DNA from 2 places in the Janthinobacterium sp. 75 genome. Region 2 is predicted to be linked to the other one. Evidence: predicted binding sites of a transcription regulator. Region 2 holds the regulator's gene; the other holds the start of a gene.
The links. Region 2 encodes FliA, which starts transcription of late flagellar genes. Its sites were predicted from a motif close to CTAAAGTTTNNNNNNNNNNNGCCGNTA; they were not measured.

Region 1: C8C89_RS25805 (DUF5610 domain-containing protein) is a predicted target of FliA. The motif match lies at 2,848-2,874, and genes of this name have one in related genera.

What each region holds. Positions count from the first base shown of each region.
Region 1 covers NZ_SORD01000002.1:310,366-322,481, forward strand. Annotated here, with positions in the region: gene C8C89_RS25790 (DUF1345 domain-containing protein) at 1-221, shown strand, start outside; gene C8C89_RS25795 (HPF/RaiA family ribosome-associated protein) at 451-828, shown strand; gene C8C89_RS25800 (GGDEF domain-containing protein) at 1,090-2,055, shown strand; gene C8C89_RS25805 (DUF5610 domain-containing protein) at 2,162-2,776, opposite strand; gene sbcB (exodeoxyribonuclease I) at 2,933-4,381, shown strand; gene pyrF (orotidine-5'-phosphate decarboxylase) at 4,566-5,399, opposite strand; gene C8C89_RS25820 (LemA family protein) at 5,568-6,182, shown strand; gene C8C89_RS25825 (TPM domain-containing protein) at 6,184-7,017, shown strand; gene C8C89_RS25830 (TPM domain-containing protein) at 7,017-7,538, shown strand; gene C8C89_RS25835 (SDR family oxidoreductase) at 7,614-8,378, shown strand; gene C8C89_RS25840 (VanZ family protein) at 8,926-9,351, shown strand; gene C8C89_RS25845 (hypothetical protein) at 9,372-9,650, opposite strand; gene C8C89_RS25850 (M24 family metallopeptidase) at 10,117-11,244, opposite strand; gene C8C89_RS25855 (dipeptidase) at 11,439-12,116, opposite strand, start outside.
Region 2 covers NZ_SORD01000001.1:2,244,180-2,256,295, reverse strand. Annotated here, with positions in the region: gene C8C89_RS10265 (hypothetical protein) at 1-495, opposite strand, end outside; gene C8C89_RS10260 (translation initiation factor Sui1) at 571-933, opposite strand; gene motD (flagellar motor protein MotD) at 984-1,772, opposite strand; gene C8C89_RS10250 (flagellar motor protein) at 1,778-2,524, opposite strand; gene C8C89_RS10245 (RNA polymerase sigma factor FliA) at 2,506-3,237, opposite strand; gene C8C89_RS10240 (antiactivator of flagellar biosynthesis FleN protein) at 3,282-4,145, opposite strand; gene flhF (flagellar biosynthesis protein FlhF) at 4,138-5,466, opposite strand; gene flhA (flagellar biosynthesis protein FlhA) at 5,784-7,880, opposite strand; gene flhB (flagellar biosynthesis protein FlhB) at 7,877-9,070, opposite strand; gene C8C89_RS10220 (fumarylacetoacetate hydrolase family protein) at 9,210-10,208, opposite strand; gene C8C89_RS10215 (16S rRNA pseudouridine(516) synthase) at 10,297-11,007, opposite strand; gene C8C89_RS10210 (hypothetical protein) at 11,265-11,627, shown strand; gene C8C89_RS10205 (S49 family peptidase) at 12,017-12,116, opposite strand, start outside.

The sequences.
Region 1 (12,116 bases), on a different contig from region 2:
TACGTCCCTTGAAGTTTCCCGACGACGAGCAAAACCCCGATTACTGGGATTTTTTGTATTTCTCCTTCACCATCGCCGTAGCCGTGCAAACGTCGGACGTTTGCGTGCAGACGCGATCGATGCGGCAGATCGTGCTGGGGCAATCCGTGCTGAGCTTTTTCTTCAACCTGGTCGTGCTGGGACTGTCCATCAATATTGCCGCCGGCTTGATCAATGGATAAGCAGCAGGGCAAAAAGATTCCACAAGGAAACTTGATCTGGCTGAAGGGTTAAGCGCATCTTAATCGTGCAGACCCCTTGAAATTGTGGAAACTGGAGTAAGATAAGTCATGCACAGAGATCAAGTGCATGAGGCAAGAACCAGGCGCCGACGCGCCCCCGCAGTGGAATAGACCGCTGCCGTGCATGGCGCCTGAGATGGGTTTTTTTTGAATTGACAGGAGTAAGCATATGCAAATCAATATTCATACCGACAGCACCATCGCCAACACCGCTGGACTGAACGAACATGTGCAATCCGTACTTGAAAGCGCACTCAACCGCTTCCGCGACAACCTGACCCGCATCGAAGTCCACATCAGCGATACAAACGGCCCGAAAGGCGGCGCCGACGATATCCGCTGCGTCATGGAAGCTCGCGTTGCTGGCTATCAGCCGATTGCCGTGACCGAACAGAACGCCACCGTGCATCAATCCGTGGCCGGCGCCACCGACAAGCTGAAACGTGCCATCGATAGCGCCCTGGGCCGCCTGCAAGACAGCAAGCGCCACGCCACCGGCAAGAATGCCGTGATCGATACGGCCGAAGCGGAAGAAACCGCCGAGTAACTCCACCCACCGCAGTACTCTAGTGACCAAGGCAGCCGTTCAAGGCTGCCTTTGCACATCCGGCCCGCCTTTCGCGCGCGGCAACAACAATGCCAAAACCATCAGCATTCCCGCTGATTAACGCGACATTGAAATAATTGTCGTATTTCCCACAGTAAGTGACATCAAGCAAGCCTTTGCCGTTACAGCCAAGGCCGCTTTACGCTATCATGAAGATACCGTCCCGCTGCTCGCGCGCGTCGGCTTTTTGAAAGTATGATTGTGGAACATATCGGCAACTTCGGCGCTTCAGGCTGCAACATCGGCGATTTACAGCTATTTTGCGATGCTGCGGATAGCCAGACGGCCGCCATGCTGGCGCCCTGCCCCGTCATGCGCCTCGAAGCGGGCGAAGCCATTGCCGACAGCAAGGGCACCAGCCTGTACATCGTCCTGCGCGGCTCGCTAGCCGTGGCGGCCGACACCCACACGGGTATGGATGACGGCACCGTCAGCAAGGTCTTGCCCGGCGAAAGCGTGGGCGAACAATCGGTGCTCGATGAAGCAAGCAACCTGGCCGCCATTTCTGCCCTGGAAGAAACCGATTTGCTGGTGATCGACGCGGCCGTCGTCTGGGAATTGATCGAACAATCGAACGGCCTGGCGCGCAACCTGCTGCGCTTGCTGTCCTTCCGCATCCGCGCCGCCAATGCCCTGCTGCGCAGGCGCCAGAAACTGGGCGAATTCTACCGCCAGCTGTCTATGGTCGACAGCCTGACGGGCTTGTACAACCGCGCCTGGCTGACCGATTTACTGCCGAACATGATCATCACCGCTCACGCCAGCAGCTCTCCGCTGTCGCTGGTGATGATAGATCTCGACCATTTCAAGCGCTTCAACGACACGCACGGCCACCAGGCGGGCGACCAGGCGCTGCGCATCGCCGCGCAAGTGCTGGGCGCAGCCCTGAGGCCCACGGATTTTGCCGTGCGCTATGGTGGCGAGGAAATGATGGTGATCTTGCCCGATACCAACGAACACGTCGCCTTGCGGGTGGCCGAGCGCCTGTGCGAGCGCATGGAGCACGCCGTCATCTTCGCCGACATGCGCAGCGCGCTGCCGCACATCACGGGCTCGTTCGGCGTGGCCAGGCTGGAGGCGGAACAGGACGACGAAGCGTTGATCGCGGCGGCCGATGCGGCGCTGTACCGCGCCAAAGCCGGCGGGCGCAACCGTGTAAGCACCTGATAAAAAGCCCATGGCGTCGTTGCATTGCCTCGTCGTACATTCGTACTGCCTTCGGCAATGCACCTCGCCCTGGACATTTTCTCCGGCGCTTCCGGCGCAATAATGATCAGCTGGCCTTGCTGTCGGCCGGCTTGGCGGCCTCATCCTTCTTGCTGCTGTGCGCGGCGATGAAATCCGCATAGCCCTTCTGCACCAGTTCATACGTCTTGTCGATATTGCCGGCGATATCGCCATTCAGCACTTTCAAGCCACCCAGAATGTCGCGCGCTTCCTTGAAGCCTTTTTCCATGCCGCCGCTGATAGTGTCCATGAACTTGGTCAGGGCCGTATCGTCATCGAGGCCGGGGTTCTGTTTTTTGAACGCGTCAAAAAACCCCGTCGACAGCGATACAATGCGGCTTGCCGTCGCCTCGGCGCTATTGTCCTGCGAGGCTGCGTTCTGGATGGCGTCGTCGCCGTACTGGCCCTTCAGCGCTTCATTGATATTCGTGATGGCCGTCTTGTACAGCAGCGCCAGCGGCTCGTTTTCCGAACCGATCGAGACATTTAGCGACGCCTGCATGATGGAGGCGGTCAACTGCAGCTTGCTGCGGTCATTCACGCTCATTTCAGTCTTGACGCCGTCCTTTTGCTGGACTTTATCGTCCTTGCCGGCAACGCCGGTACTGACGGAAGTCACGGAAGGGGTGGAATTGCCGCTTGCGGCGATGGGAATTGACACGATAGACCTCCTTGAACGGGCAATATATGCCACCATGCGGGAAACGCAATGATGACCATGCTCTCGTGTAGTATCGGCAGGTTTTCAGAAAACTGTAGCAGTGGCACTTTTAGCGGCCCGGATAACCAATTAAGCAACGACCATCAACGACCATCAATGACTACCCAGACTTTCCTTTGGCACGACTACGAAACCTTTGGCACCCAGCCGCGCCGCGACCGTCCGGCCCAGTTTGCAGCCATCCGCACGGATGCCGACCTGAACGAGATCGGCGACCCGATCATGCTGTATTGCCAGCCTGCAAATGACTTCCTGCCCGACCCGCAATCGTGCCTGATCACGGGCATCACGCCGCAGCAATGCTTGCAGCTGGGCGTGCCCGAACACCAGTTCGCCGCCACCATCGAAGCGGCCTTTTCGGAACCGGGCACCATCGGCGTGGGCTACAACACCATCCGTTTCGATGATGAAGTCACGCGTTTCCTGTTCTGGCGCAACCTGATCGACCCGTATGCGCGCGAATGGAAGAACCATTGCGGCCGTTGGGACATTCTCGACGTGGTGCGCATGACGCACGCGCTGCGCCCGGAAGGCATTCAATGGCCGAAGCGCGACGATGGCCAGACCAGTTTCAGGCTGGAACACTTGAGCAAGGCCAATGGCCTGGCCCACGAAGCGGCGCATGATGCGCTCTCCGACGTGCGCGCCACCATCGCCCTGGCCCGCCTGATCCGTGAAAGGCAGCCGAAACTGTTCGAATTCTGCCTGGCCCTGCACAAGAAAGACAAGGTCGCCAGTGAAATGGGCATGCACCTGGCCGCCGGCGAGCGCCAGCCCTTCCTGCACGTGTCCGGCATGTTCCCCGCCGAACGGGGCTGCCTGGGCATCGTCTGGCCGCTGGCCACGCACCCGAGCAATAAAAATGAAATTCTCGTCTGGGACTGCGCCTACGATCCGCGCGAACTGTTCAATCTGGATGCCGACACCATCCGTACGCGTTTGTTCACGCGCAAGGAGGCCATGCCGGAAGGCATGACGCGCCTGCCCGTGAAAAGCGTGCACCTGAACAAGTCGCCCATGCTGGTCGGCAACCTGAAAACCCTGTCGCCCGCCATGGCCGCGCAATGGGGCATCGATGTGGAAGCGGCGCGCGCCAACGCGCAGCTGGCCGCCACGGCGCCGAACATGGAGGCGATCTGGGCCGAAGTGTTCCAGCGCCCGGGCGCGAATGTCGCCCTGGATGTGGATGAAGATTTGTACAATGGTTTCGTCAGCAACGACGACCGCCGCCTGCTCGAATCCCTGCGCCGCGATACGCCGGCCAAGCTGGCCACAGCCCGCCCCTCGTTTGCCGACGAACGCTTGCAGGAATTGCTGTTCCGCTACCGCGCCCGCAATTTCCCGCAAACCCTGAGCGAAGCGGAAAGCCTGCGCTGGGAACAGCACCGCGCCGCCCGATTGTTCGACGGCGACGGCGGCGCCCGCACCATCGAGATGCTGTTTACGGAAATCGACGTGCTGTCGGAGTCCGTGGATGAGCGGGGAGAAGAGATTCTCGGTGAGCTGTACGACTATGCGGAGATGGTGGCGCCCATGCGCGACTGAAGGACCAGGCCGGGTAGGTCGGATTAGCGGGGCAAAGCCCCGCGTAATCCGACAACATTGTTGGCCCGAGCGTGCTGGTGTCCGATTACGCGGCTACGCCGCTAATCCGACCTACGCTGCGCGGTGTTGATTGATCGCACAGTGAGCATCGCCGGCCGCAAATCGCGACGCGCAGTAGCTTATGTCAGACACCATCAGACGCGCGGTGTTGATTGATGGCATCGCGCGTTTCAATCGCCACGCGGCGCGCCGCATCGGCGAAGTCTTCGCCCGCTTGCGGCGTGGCGTAGATGATGGCGCGCGAAGAGCTGATCATCATGCCCATGCCGTTCGCCGTCTGGCCCGCGCCGACGGTGGCGGCAATATCTCCGCCCTGGGCGCCGATGCCGGGCACCAGCAGCGGCATGTCGCCCACGATGGCGCGTACTTGCGCCAGTTCTTCAGGGAAGGTGGCGCCGACGACGAGCGCGCACTGGCCGTTCTTGTTCCATTTCTCGGCCACCAGGCGCGCCACGCGCTGGTACAGAGGCACGCCGTCCGTATCGAGGAATTGCAGATCCGAGCCGCCCGGGTTCGAGGTGCGGCACAGGATGATCACGCCGCGGTCTTTCCAGGCCAGGTAGGGATCGAGCGAATCCTCGCCCATGTAGGGATTCACGGTGACGGCGTCGGCGCCGTAGCGCTCGAACGCTTCGCGCGCGTATTGCGTGGCCGTGGCGCCGATGTCGCCCCGTTTCGCGTCGAGGATCAGCGGGATATGCGGGTAATTCTCGCGCACGTAGCGGCAAATGTCTTCCAGCTGCTTTTCCGCACCCAGCGCGCCGAAATACGCGATCTGCGGCTTGAAGGCGCAGGCCAGGTCGGCAGTGGCGTCGATGATGCGCGTGCAAAAGGTGGTGATTCCATCGGGCAAGTCGCGCAGTTCGGCCGGCAGTTTCGCCAGGTCGGGGTCCAGTCCCACGCACAGCAGGGAATTATTGGCCGTCCATGCGGCGGATAATTTATTGATGAAATTCACGGCACACCTTCTCTATATTCAGTTGCAAACCCCATATTGTAACGCGGCGCGGGCCTTACAAGACAGGAGACAGCCCCCCAGGGGCGGCGGCCTGCGCTTATTAAACCGACATCCCGGGCCGTTTCAGGTATATTTGCCTCATCCCTTTTACTCTGCACGGAACCCATCATGCAAATCACCAATCAATTCACCAAATGGCTGCGCCTGGCGCTGAGCGTTACCGTCCTGGCCGGTATCCTGACGGGCTGCGGCTACAACGACTTCCAGACCAAGGACGAAGCGACCAAGGCCGCCTGGGGCGAAGTGGTCAACCAGTACCAGCGCCGTGCCGACCTGATCCCCAACCTGGTGAATACCGTCAAGGGCTATGCCACGCACGAGCGAGAAACGCTGGAAGCGGTGACCAAGGCGCGCGCCGCCGCCACCAGTTTCCAGATCACGCCCGAAGTGCTGAACGACCCGGCCGCGTTCGAAAAATTCCAGCAAGTGCAGGGACAGCTGTCGTCGGCCCTGTCGCGCCTGATGGTGGTGTCCGAGAAGTATCCTGACTTGAAGGCCGATACGAGCTTTCGCGACTTGCAGTCGCAGCTGGAAGGCACGGAAAACCGCATCACCGTGGCGCGCCAGCGTTACATCGTTGCCGTGCAAGATTACAACGTGCATGCGCGCAGCTTCCCGAACAACCTGACGGCCATGATGTTCGGCTACAAGGTCAAGCCTTCGTTCACGGTGGAAAACGAAAAATCCATTTCGACCGCGCCAACCGTCAACTTCGGCAAATAAGATGAAAGCCTGGTCTTCTCTGGCAGCGCTGGCGATGGCACTGCTGCTGTGCGCCAGCCTGCCCGCCAGCGCACAGGGCTTGCAAGCCGTGCCGCCGCTGGCGGCGCGCGTGACGGATAACGCCGGCATGCTCGACGCCAAGCAGAAAGCGGCGTTGGAAGGCGTGCTGGCCGACTACGAAGCCAAGACGGGCAGCCAGATCGCCGTACTGCTGGTCAAGAGCACGGAACCGGAAGCCATCGAGCAATACAGCATCCGCGTGACGGATGCCTGGAAGCTGGGCCGCAAGGGCGTCGATGACGGCGTGTTGCTGATGGTGGCGAAAGACAACCCATCGTCCCTGCGCCGCCTGCGTATCGAAGCGGGGCGCGGCGTGCAGGGCGTGCTGACGGATGCGCAATCGAAACGCATCCTGCAGGACGTGATCGCGCCCCATTTCAAGCAAAATGACTATTACGGTGGCCTGGTCGCTGGTATTGGCGCGATTGCCACCCTGCTGAACCAGGAGCAATTCCCCGCCCCCGCACAGCAGAAGGCTCCGGCCACAGTGGAAGCGGGCGGCCTGACCTTCTGGCTGCCGCTGCTGTTCTTCGGCTTTCTCGTCTTGCTGACCGTATTCCGCTCGCGCGGCGGACCTACGCGGCTGCAGCGTGGCAGCAACTGGTCCAGCGGCGCCACGGGCGTCGTGCTGGGCAGCATCCTCAGCCAGGCGCTGAACAACCGTGGCGGCGGCGGCTTCGGCGGCGGTGGCGGATTTGGCGGTGGCGGTGGCGGCGGTGGTTTCGGTGGCGGCGGCGGCGGTTTTGACGGCGGCGGCGCCTCGGGAGATTGGTAATGACGAAACAACTGACCTTTGGACAGCGCTGCGGACGCGCCTTGAAGCATTTGCGCGGCACGCCGGCAACGGCGCGCCAGGCCTTTCCTGAACGCACGCTGAAAGCCATCGAAACGACGATTGCCGACGGTGAGGCGATGCACCAGGCGGAAGTACGCCTGATCGTTGAGGCGGCCCTGACACCCGGCATGGCCTACCAGGGCGTGAGCAACCGCGAGCGGGCACGCGAACTGTTCGCCCAGTATGGTGTATGGGATACGGAAGATAACGTTGGTGTACTGATCTATATCAACTTGGCCGAACACCAGGTCGATATCGTGGCCGACCGCAACGTGGGCCGGCGCGTCACGCCGGAACAGTGGCAAGCCGTGTGCCGCATCATGACGGGAGGCTTCAAGGAGGGTAATTTCCATGACAGTACGCTCGATGCCTTGCAGCAGCTGAATACCTTGTTGCAAAGCCACTTCCCCGCCAGCGGCACGCGTGGCAACCAGTTACCGAACGAACCCATCCTCCTCTAATTCCTGCCCAGGGATTAAAATCTGCCCATTGCCGCGCGAGCTGGGCGCGGCCCCTAATACCGCCGAGGAGACCGCATGAAACTGATCAATCAAACCGCCATCGTCACGGGGGCCACGCAAGGCATCGGCCTGGCGTGCGCCACCCGCCTGATCGCCGAAGGGGCGCAAGTGATGCTGGTCGACATCAAGGAAGAAGGCGCGCAGGCAGCGGCCGCCCTCGGCCCGCAAGCGCGCTTCTTTTGCGCCGACGTGAGCCAGAAGGCAGACGTCGATGCCATGCTGAAGGAAACTCTGGCCCAGTTCGGCCACATCGATATCCTCATCAACAATGCGGGCGTCACGCACGCGGCCGATTTCCTCGACGTCTGCGAAGACGATTTCGACAGGATCATGCGCATCAACCTGAAATCGATGTTCCTGTGCGGCCAGGCCGTAGCGCGCGAGATGGTCAAGCGCAACAGCGGCTGCATCATCAACATGTCCAGCGTGAATGCGGAATTGGCGATCCCGAATCAAGTGCCCTATGTGGTGTCGAAAGGCGCGATCAACCAGCTGACCAAGGTCATGGCCCTGAACCTGGCGCCGCATGGCGTGCGCGTCAACGGCATCGGGCCGGGCACCATCCTGACGGAACTGGCCAAGCAGGCGGTATTGTCCAGCCCGCAGGCGCGCCACACGATTTTGTCGCGCACGCCGTTGGGCCGCTGCGGCGAGCCGGAAGAAGTGGCCGGCATCGCCGCCTTCCTGGCCAGCGACGACGCCACCTACATGACGGGCCAGACCATCTATGTCGATGGCGGACGCATGGCGCTCAACTACACGGTGGCCGTGAAGGAGTGAGAGGGAAACAAGGGAGTTATATAAAAAAATAATAACGCATATCTAAAAAGATCATTAGACACATATCGTGCAACGCAGCATAATGCACCTGTCTCCACTATTCTCCTCCAAGAAAATAGTTTTAAGCCCGCTTTCACCAGCGGGCTTTTTTTTTGCTGTCACTCATGAAACATGGCCATTCTTGCCATGCCACCCAATCTTTCCAGTCATTCTGCCTGTCGCAAAAAAATGTTGCGGCGTGTCATCAGCCCGTCATGTTCGCCCCCTATACTTGCTTCATCTGCTGTACAGGCAACCGATATGCCTGACTACAGACAGGTGTGCTGCGATGGCACACCACTCCCCCTTCATGACCGTGGCGGGCACCGGCAAGGTGCGCGACATGGTAAGTACCGAGCAACTCTCAACTCTTGACCCACTCATTTGGGTTTTTGGCCCGCGTCCCCGCGGGCCTTTTTTTTGCCTGCAAGACAAGCTCCTGCGCAAAAACACAAGGGTCCGCCATGCACATGATATTGTGACTGCCTTTCCACCGTCCTGACGCATCATGCCTGCACCCTTGCTTGAACTCTGTTTTGCCGACCGCCACGCACGCCTGCGCTACCGCACGGCCCTGGTGTTGTACTCGCTGGTGATTCTGATCGGCGACATACCCGGCATGCGCGCTGACGTGGGCCAATATGCCTCGGGCGGCGTACTGCATTCCTTCGGCTATGGCGTGCTGGCCCTGATCCTGTTCAGCGGCACGGGCGGCGGCATGACCCGCCGGGCGCTGCTGTCGGTGCTGATGGTGGCGGTTATGGGCGCGCTGGACGAATTCATCCAGAGTTTCCTGCCTTACCGCCATGGCGCCGTGAGCGACTGGGTGGTCGATATCACGGCCGCAGCGGCGGTCTGCCTGCCTCTGTGTTTCCTCTGGCCAAAAATGGTCGTCGCCGCCCTTGGCAAGGACGCAGCGCAGCCTGGAATCTGAACTGGGGCAATGCCAGCCAGTCAGGCACGGTCCGCTTCGCAATCCTGCAATGCCAGCGGCAACTGCCCCTGGCTACGCGTGCCCAGGCGCCGCATCAGGGCGCGCGTCTCGCGCCGGCTGCCGGCGCTCACAGCGCGTGCAGCATCACGCTGCATGTCCAGCAAGTGCTCCGAACGCGCCAGCCGCACCAGACCATGCAAGGCCTGGGCCAGTACATGGCGCGCACGGGCATCGCGCGCGGTGCCGACTACGGCCAGCACCAACTCATCGATCAGTTTTGCGGTAGGACCAGATGACATTTTTTCTCCCGAATCAACAATGAGGAAACGTGCAGGCGCACGACCTAGTGATTACCAGCATCGTTTATACCAAGCACAGCAATGAGACGCTTGATCTAGCTCAATCGCTCATGACGGCTGCCGAACATCCCTGCGCCGCCATGCTCTTCATGTAGCAATCGCTGCCATCCGTATCAGCGCAGGTGACGATCCTGCGTGTTCGACCATGAGCAGACCAAGCTGAGATTGAAAACAACGCTGCTGCCGACCTGCCTGGCATGCACGCGGGCGGCAGCACGCAGGGGGTGGCGGGCATGGGCTGTACCGCGTCACCTTGCACCTGGACGACGGCACGACGCGCACCTTCACGCAAAATACCCGGTTCGCCTTCCAGATCGACGACCGGGTCAGCGTGCAAAAGGCATGATGCAGCGCTATTGATCGATGCCGGGGCTTGCCGATGCTTGCCGCTGCGCACATGGCCGCATCAGGCCATGGCCAGTGTCAGCGGCCGGCTGCGCCCCTGCACCACGGCCGAAGGCCAGGCCGGGTCGTGCGTGAGGTTGTGCAATTGCTTGCCGTCGAGCAGAAAGGTGTCTTCCACCGTGCTGCCGGGCAGGCTGGGGTGGAAGGCCAGCGCCATGCCACGCTTGAGGATGATTTCCGTGTGCGCGCCGGCCGCCACTTCGGGCGCCAGGTAGCCATGGATGCCGCCCTGCCTGCTGGTGCGCACTGCGTCGGGTTGGCCTGCATACGCGTAGGCGCTGTCGAGCGCGTGATACACCATGCTCAGCGTATGGCCCGTTTCGCAAGCGTCGAGCGCCACCGCTTCCAGCGCCAGCATGGCGGCATCGGCATCGTCCATGGCCACCGCCGCGCCATCAACGCGACGCTGCGCGGGGCCGAAGCGCCGTTGACGGCTGAGACTAGCGCACAGGCCGAAACGCCGTGCGCACAGGGCCAGCACGGCTTGCCTGCCCAGCTCCACCTGGGCCGGCGGCGCGCGCCGATACCGCTGCTGGCGCGCCTCGCCGCTGACCAGCACGTGTACGGCCTGCAAGCCCCGCAGCCACAGCGCGCGCACGCAGGCGGCGGCCAGTTCCTGCTCGCTCCAGTCGGGGCGGGCCTGGCGCAGCGCATCGGCGGCCGCCCCGGCGGCCAGCTGCCCGACCTGGCGATAGCGCTGCTGCTCCGATTCCAGCAGCACCAGCCGCTCTTCGCGCAAGACCACGGGCAGGCTGCGTTCGTGCAAGCCTGCCCGGTCGGACAACACAGGCGCACCACCGGCTGCATGCTGCACGAAATGCTCGCGCAATTCATACAACTGCGGCTGCATCCAGGGCGACACTTGCCACGTCCATGGCCCGCGCACTTCCTCGTCGCGCATGCGCATGGCTTCGGCTTCGTCCGTCAGGATGTAGGCGGCGTCGCGCGTCACCAGCACTTCCGCGCAGCCGCACTCGGCCGTATGGCTATGGCTGTTCGACGCGCCCGCCGTGGCCCACGCAAACCAGTCCACGCCGCGCAGGCGCACGGCACCGGCACGCTCCTGTTCCAGCCAGCACCGCATCTGCGCCAGCTTGTGCGCCACTTCCATTTCCAGCGGCCAGTTCATGACCACTCCTGACTCGGGTTCAGGCGCGGCACCACCCCGCCTGGCATGCCTGGCGTCTGCCGGGCCTCCTGTTGTTCATGCATAGCTGCTCCCTTCCTGCATACAGACGTAAGACCGGCATGCGCATAAAAAGTTCGGCGCCTGGATTCGTCTCAGGCTTGCAGTCTATGACTTCCTTCTATTTTTGCAAGCAGCTATTTCGCCAGCTCGATCAGCACGGCCGTGTACATCTGCAAGTTCAGCAGCAGCTGTTTTTCCGTGATGAACTCGTGTTCGGAATGCCCCGTATACACCGTGTGCGGCATGGCCGGGCCGAAGCTGACGGCGTTTGGAAACAGCCGTGAATTGGTGCCGCCGCCAATCGCCACCGGTTGCGGATTCGCCATGCCCGTGTAATGCTCGAAGACGGACAATAAAGTGGGAATCTGCGGCGCGCCCATCTGCAGCCACGGCTCGCCGATCTGCACCTGCAGCGCGGCCGGCACCTGGCGCCGCGCCTTCCAGGCATCGAAGGCGGCCGTCACCTGCTGCTGCAGCACGGCCGCCGTCTTGCCTTGCGGACGGCGCAAATTGATGTTCAGTTCCAGCGTGCTGCCATCTTGTTTGAGCACGGTAGGCGCCACCGTCATCGGCCCCATGAAACCGTCGCGGTAAGCGATCTGGCCAAAGCGCTCGCCGTAGATGCCCGTACCCACCAGTTCATTCAGGAATGACAGCATGTCGGCCGCCTGCGTGCCCTGCCAAGGCTGCACGGCCAGCGCGTCGGCCAGCATGCTGATGGCGTTGACGCCGTCTTCCGGTTTCGACGAGTGGGCCGACACGCCCAGCGCCGTCACCGTCAGGGTGTCGCCAGCGCGCGCATAGCTGTAGCG
Region 2 (12,116 bases):
GCGGTCGCCGAACGGCCCTTCCCACAGGAACAGGGTGGCAGCGCCCGGCACACCCGCCTTGGCGGCGGTCGCCAGGTAGGCCAGGCGGTCCTCGCGCTGGCGTTGCGTCAGGCCCCCGCACAGCTGCTGCTGGGCGGCTTTTTCTTCCGCCGTCATCTCGCGTCCCAGCTCGAATTCCAGCCCCGGCAAGCGGCTTTCGCGCTGGAAAACAATGCAGTCGTCGATCAGGTTGAAGGCCGCATACGCGTCTTCCGCCCTGCCGCTGGCAGCCAGGCGTTCGAGCCGCTGCGCCAGGGACACGACAACGGGCGCGGCATCGGCGACGGGGCTGGCATCGATATTCAAATACGATGCCAGGCTGCGCCCCGGTGGTGCGCTGGCAGCAGCGATGGCCACAGATTGCGGCGCGCCGCCGTCGGGCGCGGGCCAGTACACGAGCGCCAGCACTGCCGCGATGGCAGCGGCAGTGGCGATGCCGGTCAGCTTGCTAATCATGATGAGGTGGCGCGCGTGGATGGGAAACGCACGTTACCACAGGCGTGCTGCGGCGGGCCGCACGCCTCCACACTCTCAGCCGCCGGCCTTTTTCGCCTGGTGGCCCAGCTTGGCCAGCGCGGCCATCACCGTCTCGACATGGTCGCCCTGCACTTCGATCACGCCATCCTTGACGGTGCCGCCCGAGCCGCACTGCGTGCGCAGCTGCTTGCCCAGCAGCGCCAGGGCGATGGCGTCCAGCGCCAAGCCTTTCACCACGGTGACGCTCTTGCCGCCACGGCCCTTGGTCTGGCGCGACACGCGCACCACGCCATCGCCCGCAGGCGCCGCCTTGGCCTGCGCCTTGCACGCGCATTGCGCCAGCGGCTGGCGGCAGGCTGGGCACATGCGGCCCGTTTCGGTGGAATACACTAGACCGCCCAGGGAGCTGCTTTTCATGATGGATAGCTAAAAAGGAAGAAGGCAGCGATTGTACCAAGCGGCGAGGGTCAGTTGGCCGGCGCCGGAGCAGGTGCGACGGGCGACGTCGGCACTTCCGTCACGGTCTCGGGGATGCCCGACAAAATCGTCACGGCGACCCTGCGGTTGCGCGCGCGCCCTTCCGGCGTGGCATTCGGCGCCACGGGGATATTATCGGCATGTCCCACGGCCGTCAGGCGCGACGCTTGCACGCCGCTGGCGATGAACAGGCGAACCACGGCGCTGGCGCGCGCGGCCGACAATTCCCAGTTCGAGGCAAAGGTCGAATTGCTGATCGGCTGCACATCCGTATGCCCTTCCACCTGCACGTCGTGCGTGTCATCCTTGAGCAGCACGGCCACGGCGCGCAAGGCCTGGTCCGACTCGGCCGTCAGCCCTGCGGCACCCGGGTCGAACAGCACACTGGCATTGATTTCCACGCTCACGCCGCGGCTCGTCTGCGTGACCCTGACCTTGCCTTCCTTGACCAGCGGCGCCAGGGTGGACGTGAGATCCTGCGCCAGGCGCGTCATGTGTTCGCGCTCGCGGCGGAGGGCTTCAGTGCGGCGTTTCAGGGCGGGATTCGGCAGCGCAATGGCTTGCGGTGCTTCCATGATGATGGGCGGCGCGCCCTTTTCCAGGCTGAAAGCCTGGCCGATGGCATTCTGGAAGACGCGGTACTTACCTTCGTTGACTTGCGAAATCGCATACATGACGACGAAAAAGGCGAACAACAAAGTGATGAAGTCGGCGTACGAGATCAGCCAGCGGTCCTGGTTGTCCGGTTCCTCGTCATACTTCCTGCGCGCGCGCCGCATCATGGTCAGTGCTCGTGCAGCAGGCTGGCCACGCGCTCTTCGATGATGCGCGTGTGGTCGCCCGTGGCGATGTCGTACAGCACGGCGGCCGTGATTTCATACTGCAGCACCCGGCGCGAGACGATGGCCTTGAGTTTATTGGCCACCGGCAAGAACAGCAGATTGGCCAGGCCCACGCCGTAGATGGTCGACACAAACGCCACGGCGATGCCGCTGCCCAATTTACTCGGGTCGGTGAGGTTTTCCATGACATGGATCAAGCCCAGCACGGCGCCCAGAATACCGATGGTGGGCGAATAGCCGGCCGCCGACTCCCACACCTTGACGGCCTGGCGCTCGGCCATTTCGTAGGCAGAGATCTCCACGTCGAGCAGCTGGCGCAGCTTGTCGGGGGCGATGCCGTCGACGATCATGCGCAAACCCTTGGCGTTGAAGCGGTCGGCCGTGTTTTCCATCAGGCGCTCGAGCGCCAGCGGGCCGTCGCGGCGCGCCGTCAAGCTCCATTGCCCGATGTCGCGCGCCAGCGCGGCGCGCGTATCGGCCGGCGGCAAAAACACCCAGCGCAGCATTTCCAGGCCGCGCACGAAAGTACGCAGCCGCGTTTGCAGCAGCACGGCGCCGAAGGTGCCGACGATGACGATGGCAAAGGCGGCCGGCTGCAGCAGGGAGGCCATCTTGCCGCCTTCCAGTGCCTGGCCGACCAGGAGGCCCGCCAGCGCCAGCGCCAGCCCGATTACGCTGGACCAGTCCACGCCAGCTCCCTCAAGGTTGCCCGCAGGCGTGCGACGGCCTGGGTATGCAGCTGCGAGACACGCGACTCGGACACGCCCATCACCGCGCCGATCTCCTTCAGGTTCAGCTCTTCTTCGTAGTACAGGCCCATGAGCATTTTCTCGCGTGGCGGCAGCGCGTCGATGGCATCGATCACGGATTGCCGGAAATCGGTATCGAGCAGGGACCGCAAGGGGTCGCTGTCCTCGTCCACGCAATGGCGGTCGAGAAAGCTGTCATTGCCGTCCGGGTCATGAAAGTCTTCGTAGTACAGCAACTGGTGGCCGCCGCCGTCACCCAGCATTTCCTGGTAATCGGCCAGCGACATTTTCAGCAATTTCGCCACTTCCGACTCCGTCGGCGGGTGTCCCAGGCGCTGCTGCAGGATGCTCATCGCCTCTTCGATCTTGCGCATGTTCTGGCGCATGCTGCGCGGCAACCAGTCGCTGGTGCGCAATTCGTCGAGCATGGCGCCGCGGATGCGCAGCACGGCATACGTCTCGAACTGCGCGCCATGCGTCTCTTCATAGCGGCTGATGGCGTCGAGCAGGCCGATCATGCCGGCCTGGATCAGGTCATCGACCTCGACCGAAGGCGGCAATTTCGCCTTCATATGGTGCGCCAGACGCTTCACCAGCGGAATGTGCTCCGTCAGCAAATAGTCCTTGTTCGATTTCCCTTTGACCGTGTACATAGGCTGCTTATTGTTTTAACTGCTATCGTGTGCTGATGATGGATTCAGACGCTGAACTGGTGCGGGCTCCCCGTCTGGTACAAGGTGCCACCGAGCACCGGCGCCGCCGAACGGGCCAGCCGCTCGGCCAGTCCGCGAAACGCCACCGAAGCTCCCGCCAGCGGAAAGGCATCGACCACGCTGCGGCCCAGACGCGCCGCGCGGTGCAGATACTCATCGGCAGGCACCGACCCCATCGAGGTCAGTTTCACGGCCAGGTAACGGCTCGCCGCCTGCGCCATATTATCGTATACCACTTTTGCCTCGGATTCGGAAGCGCCGGTGACCAGAATGCCAAACGGACGGCGTCCCAGTTCCTGGCTCAGGCGCTTGATCAGGCAGTATGCCGCCTTGATCGAAGTGGCGCTGGTCGACACTTGCACCACGATATCGGACGAGGCCATCAGCGGCACGGGAAAGCAATCGCCCTCGTCGGCCATGACGCCGTCGACCAGCACGATGCCGCTCTGGCGCGCCATCACCTCGAAGGTCTTGCCCAGGCGGCGCAGTTCTTCCTCGCCCGCATAGTCCATGCTGTCCATCAGGTGGTTGCGCGCACCCAGGCTGGCTACGCCGAAGCCTTGCGGCACCTGGTGGATGACCTGGTTCAAGGCGCACTGCTGGCGCGCCACGTCGCGCAGGCTGGCGCCGTGCGCCAGTCCCAGGCGCGCAGCGACGCCATCGCTGCCGCCGCTGGCGTCGAGCAGCAGCACGTCATTGCCGCCGTAGACCAGCGAGGCGCCCAGGTTGACCAGCATGGCACCCTTGTCGTCCTGCGGCGTGGCAGAGAGAAAAGTCATCACCCGCGGCTGCGGGCCGGCCAGCATGCGACGCAAGCCTTCGGCCTGGTCGAAATCGAAATTAGCCAAGGCGCACCCCGCGCGCTTCATTGTTGCGGGCAGCTGCCTGCGCCATCAGCAGCGGCAGTTCGGCATCGGAAAACTGCGTCGCCGCCGCATCGCGCTTGAGCTTGAAGGCGCGGTCGATCAGATAGCCGCGGTCGGCCAGGTACAGGTCTTCCGGCACGCGCTGGCCGTTCGACACATAAAACAGGTTCAGTTTCTGGCGGATCACCACGTCGAGCACATTGCCGATCGAGGCCGCTTCATCGAGCTTGGTCATGATGCAGCCGGCCAGGCCGCTGCCCTGGTAGGCGCGCACCACCTCGTTCAACGTTTCCTGCGTCGCGGTGGAGTTCAGGCACAGCAAACGTTTCACGTCGGCGCCGGCGCCCGACAGCATGGCCACCTGTTCCGTGACCATCTGGTCGCGCTGGCTCACGCCCACCGTATCGATCAGCACCGTGTGCTTGTTCTTCAATTCCTTCAGGGCGATGCGCAAGTCCGCTTCATCCTTCACCGAATGCACCATCACGCCGAGGATCTTGCCGTAGATGCGCAGCTGTTCGTGCGCGCCGATACGGTAGGCGTCCGTGGTGATCAGGGCCAGCTTTTCCGGGCCGTGGCGCATCACGCAGCGGGCCGCCAGCTTGGCCGTGCTGGTGGTCTTGCCGACACCGGTCGGGCCTACCAGGGCAAACACGCCGCCCTGCTCCAGCATGGCGTCTTCATTGGCCACCGTATTCAGGTTACGGCTCAGGACGGTCTTGATCCAGCGCATGCTTTGCGCGCCATCGAGGCCGGCGGGCAGCTTGTCGATCAGGTAGCGCGCCAGGCTGGCCGAAAAACCTGCTGCCAGCATTTCGCGCAGCACCACGGCTTTTTGCGGCTCGCGCTGCTGCGTCGAGCCCCACGAGATTTCCGCCAGCTGGGTTTCCATCATGCCGCGCATGGCGCGGATTTCATTCATCATGCCGCTCATCTCGGCGGCGGCGTTCTCTTTGACGTGCGCCAGTGCGCTGGCCATCATCTGCTGCATGCGGGCCATGTCCACTGGCTCGCCGGCTGCCTGGCGCGGCGCGGCAGGACGCGGCGCAGCCGGGCGCTGGGCCGGGGCGGCCGGACGCTGCGGCGTGGCGAACTGGGTCTGCAACTGGGGACGGGGCTGGGACATTTCGGACGCGGCCGGCGGCGAGGCCAGCGAAGCGGCATCGTCATTGGCCAGCGCGAGGATTTCCACCACGCCATCGGCCTGGCGGTTCGACAAGATCACGGCATCGGGGCCCAGCGCTTCGCGCACCTTGCGCAGCGCATCGCGCGACGAGGCGCCCGTAAATTTCTTCACATTCATGACCGGCCTCCCAGGGCGGGGGTGGCGCAAAATTGGCTGAACTGTGTGACCATCATGGACTCCTGTTGCTTGAGTGCTGTCTTCCACATGGACACAGATCACCCGGACAGTTTCCATTATTAGCGATGCTTGGAGGAAATGATCGAAGGAACAGGACGGGAAAGTACCCGTTATTCAGTTTGCCAGCAGGAAATTGATGAAAAAATAAGCAAAAAGAGGCAAAGGGGCCGTCGCCTGGGGTCAGACCCCCAACACCGCCGACATCAAGGTCATCGGCAACGTGTATGAGGGTCTGACCCCGGTATTGACTGTGCCAACTATTGCGCGCCCACCAGGCTGGTGACGCGAATGGTCTTGGTTTCCGGCACTTCCGCATGCGACAGCACTTTCAGCTGCGGCAGGGCGCGGCGCAGGAAGCGCGACAGCAGGGCGCGCAGCGGCGCCGGCACCAGCAGCACGGGCGTCAGGCCCAGCGCTTCCTGCTGCTGCGCGGCCAGGCCCGCCTGGTGGGCGATGGTATCGGCCAGGCCCGGCTCGATGCCGGCGCCATCGCCGCCATTGCCCATGGCTTGCATCAGCAGGCGCTCCAGGCGGCTGTCGAGGGTCATCACGGACAGTTCGGCGGCGCCGGGGAACAGTTGCTGCACGATGGCGCGGCCCAGGGACACGCGCACCAGCGCCGTCAGATCGTTCGGGTCTTGCGTATTGACCGTATGCTCGGCCAGGGTTTCGATGATGGTGCGCATGTCGCGGATGTGCACACCCTCGGCCAGCAGGTTCTGCAGCACTTTTTGCAGGGTCGACAGCGACAGCATCTTCGGCACCAGGTCTTCCACCAGGCGCGGCGCATCCTTGCCCAGGTGATCGAGCAGCGATTGCACTTCGGCACGGCCCAGCAGCTCGGACGCGTGCGAGGTGATCAGGTGATTCAAGTGCGTGGCCACCACGGTGCCCGCATCGACGACCGTGTAGCCCATCGATTGTGCCTGGTCGCGCAAGCTGGCGTCGATCCAGGTGGCGGGCAAGCCGAACGCGGGGTCGCTGGTAGCCAGGCCCGGCAAGCTACCGCTGGCCATGCCGGGATTGATCGCCAGGAACTGACCATTGAACGCCTCGCCCACGCCCACTTCCACGCCCTTGAGGGTGATGCGGTAGGCGGACGGCTTCAATTCCAGGTTGTCGCGGATATGCACGGGCGGCGCCAGAAAGCCCACTTCCTGGGCAAATTTCTTGCGGATGCCTTTGATGCGCTTGAGCAATTCTCCACCCTGCGTCTTGTCGACCAGGGGAATCAAGCGGTAGCCCACTTCCAGGCCCAGGGTATCGACTGGCATGATGTCTTGCCAGCTTGCCTCTTCCTGCTCGGGCGCCACGGTCGCTTGCGGCACTTCGGCCGGCTTCTCGGCCGCCGCCTTTTCCTGCGTGCGTTTCTTGCTGATCAAATAGGCGGAGCCGGCCAGCAATGAGGCCAGCAGGATGAAGACCATGTTCGGCATGCCGGGAATCAAGCCCATGCCGCCGATGATGCCGGCGGTAATATATAGCACTTGCGGTTTCGCAAACAATTGGCCCACCAACTGGGTGCCGATGTCCTGGTCGCTGGCCACGCGCGAGACGACGATACCGGCTGCCGTGGAAATGATCAGCGAAGGAATCTGTGCCACCAGGCCGTCACCGATGGCCAGCAGGGTGTAATTCTTGAGCGCATCGGCAAAGCCCATGTCGTGCTGCAGCAAGCCCACCAGCAGGCCGCCAACGATATTGATGACGGTGACCATGATGCCGGCGATGGCGTCGCCGCGCACGTATTTGCTGGCACCGTCCATGGCGCCATAGAATTCCGCTTCCTGCGCCACTTCCGTGCGGCGGCGGCGCGCTTCGTCTTCGCCGATCAGGCCAGCGTTCAGGTCGGCATCGATGGCCATCTGTTTACCGGGCATGGCGTCCAGCGCGAAGCGGGCACCCACCTCGGCGATACGGCCCGCACCCTTGGTCACCACGGTAAAGTTGATGATGGTCAAAATGATGAACACCACGATACCGACCGTATAGTTGCCACCGATCAGGAAGTGGCCGAACGCTTCAATCACTTTACCGGCCGCGTCGGCGCCCGTGTGGCCTTCCGTCAGCACCACGCGCGTGGACGCCACGTTCAGCGACAGGCGCAGCATGGTCGACACCAGCAGAATGGTCGGGAACGCCATGAAGTCGAGCGGCTTGACCGTGTACAGCGCCGTCAGCAGCACGATGATGGACAGCGCGATATTGAAACTGAAGAAAATGTCGAGAATGAAGGCCGGCAGCGGCAGCACCATCATCGCCAGCAGCATGATGATGATGACCGGCGCAGCGATGCCCTTGCTGGCGTTGCTGCTCATACCGCTGAGCCAGGCTGGCAATCTCAGGCCGTTCATGGTGTACTTCCTTTATTCTTGTCTGCCGCGTCTGCTGCGGCTTTGGTCTGCGATGCGGGGTCCAGCGGATCGAGCTCGGGCGGCACGTCGAGTTTTTTCGGCTTGTCGGGGCGCTGGCCGTGGCCACTGCCGTAGCTGCGCAGCTGGAACACATACGCCAGCACTTCGGCCACGGCGCCATACAAGGCCTCGGGAATCTCGTCGCCGATGTCCGTGTGCTTGTACAGCGCACGCGCCAGGGCCGGCGCTTCCAGGATGGCAACCTTGTGCTCGCCCGCCAGTTCGCGGATCTTCGCCGCCACCTCGTCGATGCCCTTGGCCACCACCTGCGGCGCGCCGCGCGAATTCTCGCCATACTTCAAGGCCACCGCGTAGTGGGTAGGATTGGTCACCACCACGTCGGCTGTCGGCACGTCGGCCATCATGCGGCGGCGCGACATTTCATGCTGCATCTGGCGGATCTTCGCCTTGATCTGCGGATTGCCGTCCGACTCCTTCGACTCTTGCTTGACTTCCTGCAAGGACATTTTCATCTTGTTAGCGTAGTGCCACATCTGGTAGGGGCCGTCGATGGCGGCGATCAGGCCCAGCGCGCCCACGATCAGCAAGAAGGCCGTGATCAGCAGGCTGATCAGATGGGCCGAACCGGCGCGCAGCGATTCCACCGACAGGCCCAGCACGGCATCTTTCTGGTGCTGCATCACCATCCAGGCAACGACGCCGACGACGATGGTCTTGGCGACGGCCTTGAGCAACTCCACCAGCGCATTCTTCGAAAACATATTTCCCAGGCCGCGAATCGGATTGAGCTTGCCAAAATTGGGGGTGAATGCCTTGGAACTGAACAGCCAGCCGCCCACCAGCACGGGCGAGGCCAGGGCGACGAGCATGATGGCTGCGGCGTACGGCAAGCAGGTCAGCAAGACGGAGCCCACGTCGTAGCCGATGCGTAACATCATCGCGTCGGGATTGAGGATTTGCTCCCGGTCCAGGGTCAAACCGGAGACCATGACCGCCGTCAGCCGGCGCACGATGGCGTCGCCGGCAAACCACAGGCAGCAGCCGGACGCCATCAGCACCGTAAACGTTGCCACTTCACGCGATCGCGGAACGTCGCCTTCCTCACGCGCCTGCTCGAGGCGCTTCGGTGACGCGGCTTCGGTCTTTTCTGCGTCGCTGTCTTCCGACATCAATCAACTCCGGTGAAGTCCTGCAGCCTGGTTAGGCGCAATACGGACTGGGCATGACGCATTATCGGTTCAATCACCACAACGCCATCAAGGGAAAAGCGGGGCGAATCCCCTGCTTTTCCTTTGCTCCCCAGAAACCTTAGCGGGACTTGCGTGCTTCGGCCTGCTTCACTGTCTGCTCGATGGCGCCAAACAGCGACTTGCCATCGTCACCCAGCATTTCCAGTCGAACAACATCACCGAACAGCAAATAGGGCGTACTGGCGACGCCATCGGCGATCATCTCCTGGTTACGTCGCTCAACGATACTGGAAAAACCCTTCTTGACTTCCTTGTTGGCCACGCCGCCCGCACTCACCACGCTGCCGGCACGCGCGTTGCGCGTCTGACACAGATGGGCCAGCAATTGCGGATAATTAAAGGCCATGTCGGCACCCGCGTGGGGCTGGCCCGTCAATTTGCCATTCAGGCTGCAACGCAAGGCGTAATGCACCTTGCCGCCGCGCCAGGCGTCGCCCAGTTCATCGGGCGTGATGGCGACAGGAGAGCAGGCCATGGCCGGCTTCGCCTGCAGGAAGCCGTAGCCGCAGGCCTGCTCGTCGGGCGCCAGGTTGCGCAGGGTAATGTCGTTGACCAGCATCAACAGCTTGATGTTCAGGTGCGCCTGGTCCGGCGTGGAACCCATGGCCACGTCGTCCGTGATGGCGGCGATGCCGGCCTCGTAATCGATGCCCCACTGCTCGTGCGCCAGAGTGATGTCGTCGTGGGCACCGAGGAAATCGTCGCTGGCGCCCTGGTACATCCGTGGCGCCTCGCGCAGATTGGCAGGCGCCTCGCTGCCTGCCGCCTTGCAGGCACGCTCGATCTGCTGCAGGTAGGACATGCCGCCCACACGCAGACTGCTGCGCGGCAAGGGCGCCATGCAGTTGGCGGGATCGAACTCGAAGGCCCGATGGCCACGGCCACTATTGATGGTCTGGTACAGCAGGTCCAGCTGGGGCGCGATGAAACTCCAGTCGTCGAGCGCCTTTTGCAGGGTCGAGGCGATGCCATCGGCCAGATGGGCCGTTTTCAGGTCGCGCGAGACGACAGCCAGCTGGCCGTCACGCGTGCCATCCTTCAGGGTAGCTAATTTCATGTGCGGGAAACTTCATCAAATGCAGGCAATGGGGACTAAAGACGCCAAAAAGCCGGGAAGTCCCCGGCTTTGGCGGTCAGCAGGAGGTTCAGGCCAGCAATGTCAGCTGTTCTGCGGTCAGATAGCACCATTCGCCTTCGGCGATGCCCAGCGACTCCAGGGTCAGGCTGCCGATCGCGGAACGGTGCAGCGCGCTGCAATGGTTGCCGGCGGCGGCCAGCATGCGCTTGACCTGGTGGTACTTGCCTTGCTCGAGCACGATTTCAAGCTGGAATTCTCCGCGCTTGACGCAGACGAGGGCTGCCAGCGGGGCCGGCTCGTCGTGCAACTGCACGCCAGCCAGCAGCAGGGCCACCAGCTCATCGGTCACCGGCTCTTGCGTGGTGGCCTGGTAAATCTTCGGAACGTGACGCTTCGGCGACGATTGCGCATGGATAAATGGGCCATCGTCGGACATCAGCAGCATGCCGGTCGTATCGTGGTCTAGCCTGCCGACGGGCTGCACTTCGCGCCAGGTGAACTGTTCCGGCAACAGGGTCAGCACACCAGGATGATGGCTGGGTTTGCGCGAGCATTCGAAGTTGGCGGGCTTGTTCAGCGCCAGGTACAGGTGCGCGCGGTATACCCACTCTTCTTCAAAAACGTGCAGCACCAGGCCTTCGGTCTCGACGGTAGTGCGGTAATTGGTCTGGGTGACGCCATCGATGACGACATCGCCATCTTCGATGAGGGAACGACAATATTTACGGGTGCCAAAACCCTGCGATTGCAGGATGCGGTCTAGGGATAATTTACTCATGGGCGTGACTTTACCAGAAGCGGCTGGCAGCGTGAAGCGGCGGCGCGCGCCGCCCGCGCCAGGCGCAGGAGCGCGCGCCAGCGTGGCGCAGACACAGATAAGGCGAAGCACAAGGTGAGATTTCGATATAAATGGCCAATTCCTTTGAGAAATATCAAGCGCTCGAAATATCGCATTGATAGACTGAAACTTCGTTAGGAATCCGCCTAACGAACTTTAGGAATCGTGGCAGTCGCCACCCCTTACAAGGACATCGTATGAAGCATACCGATACCATCGCCTTACAAGGCAGCATCGCCGACATGCGCGAGCGCATCGCCGCGGAACAGGCATCCATGCACAAGGTCAGACTCGGCGTGGCGCGCTGGCGCAACACCCCTGCGCAGCAGGAGACGGACGTGCCCCCATCGCCGGCGAGCCAGACGCACTGGCATGCCGAGGCGCAATGCCATTTCATGTGCTGGCTGGAACGGGGTGGTTTTGCGCACGCGGATGCGGACGTGAGCACGCCCGCCATGGCGGACACGCCGCCGGACATCAGCTCCCACGCCAGCAGCACCGCAGCGGCGCCGGCCCGGCAAGCAACCCTGCCTGTGCACTGTAACGGCTGCGCCGCCTGAGCGCACGGCCATCGAACCCGCCATGCCCCGCCCCCGCATGCCAACCTTGCTTCTGCCTTGCCAGCCAACCCAGACCAAATATCGCGCGATGCCGGCACACCCGGTACGAACGACGCACAAAAGGAAACGGCGGCATTGCGCCGCCGTTCCCAAGCCCCAACGGGACTTCAGTGAGGAATGTAAATTCACTCAAAACCACATCTGCGATGCGGCGAGTAGTTCCAAGACCTGCCAATCAAGTTAGTACTGACAACATAGTTGATATATCGCCCCTCCTTGAAAAGAACTACGCCTTCACTATAGCCCAAGCAGCCCGTTTTTCAAGCCAAAATACCACCTTATTGAAAATCATTCTCGACTGGCTTGCCAGCCAGTCAAGAGTCATGTCCTCAGCGCAACGCCGGTTGTGACTGCTGTACGGCCGCCTTCATGGCACCGGCGCCCATGGCGGCGCCAAATTTCTTCAGCACCCGTTCCGGCAAGCCTTCA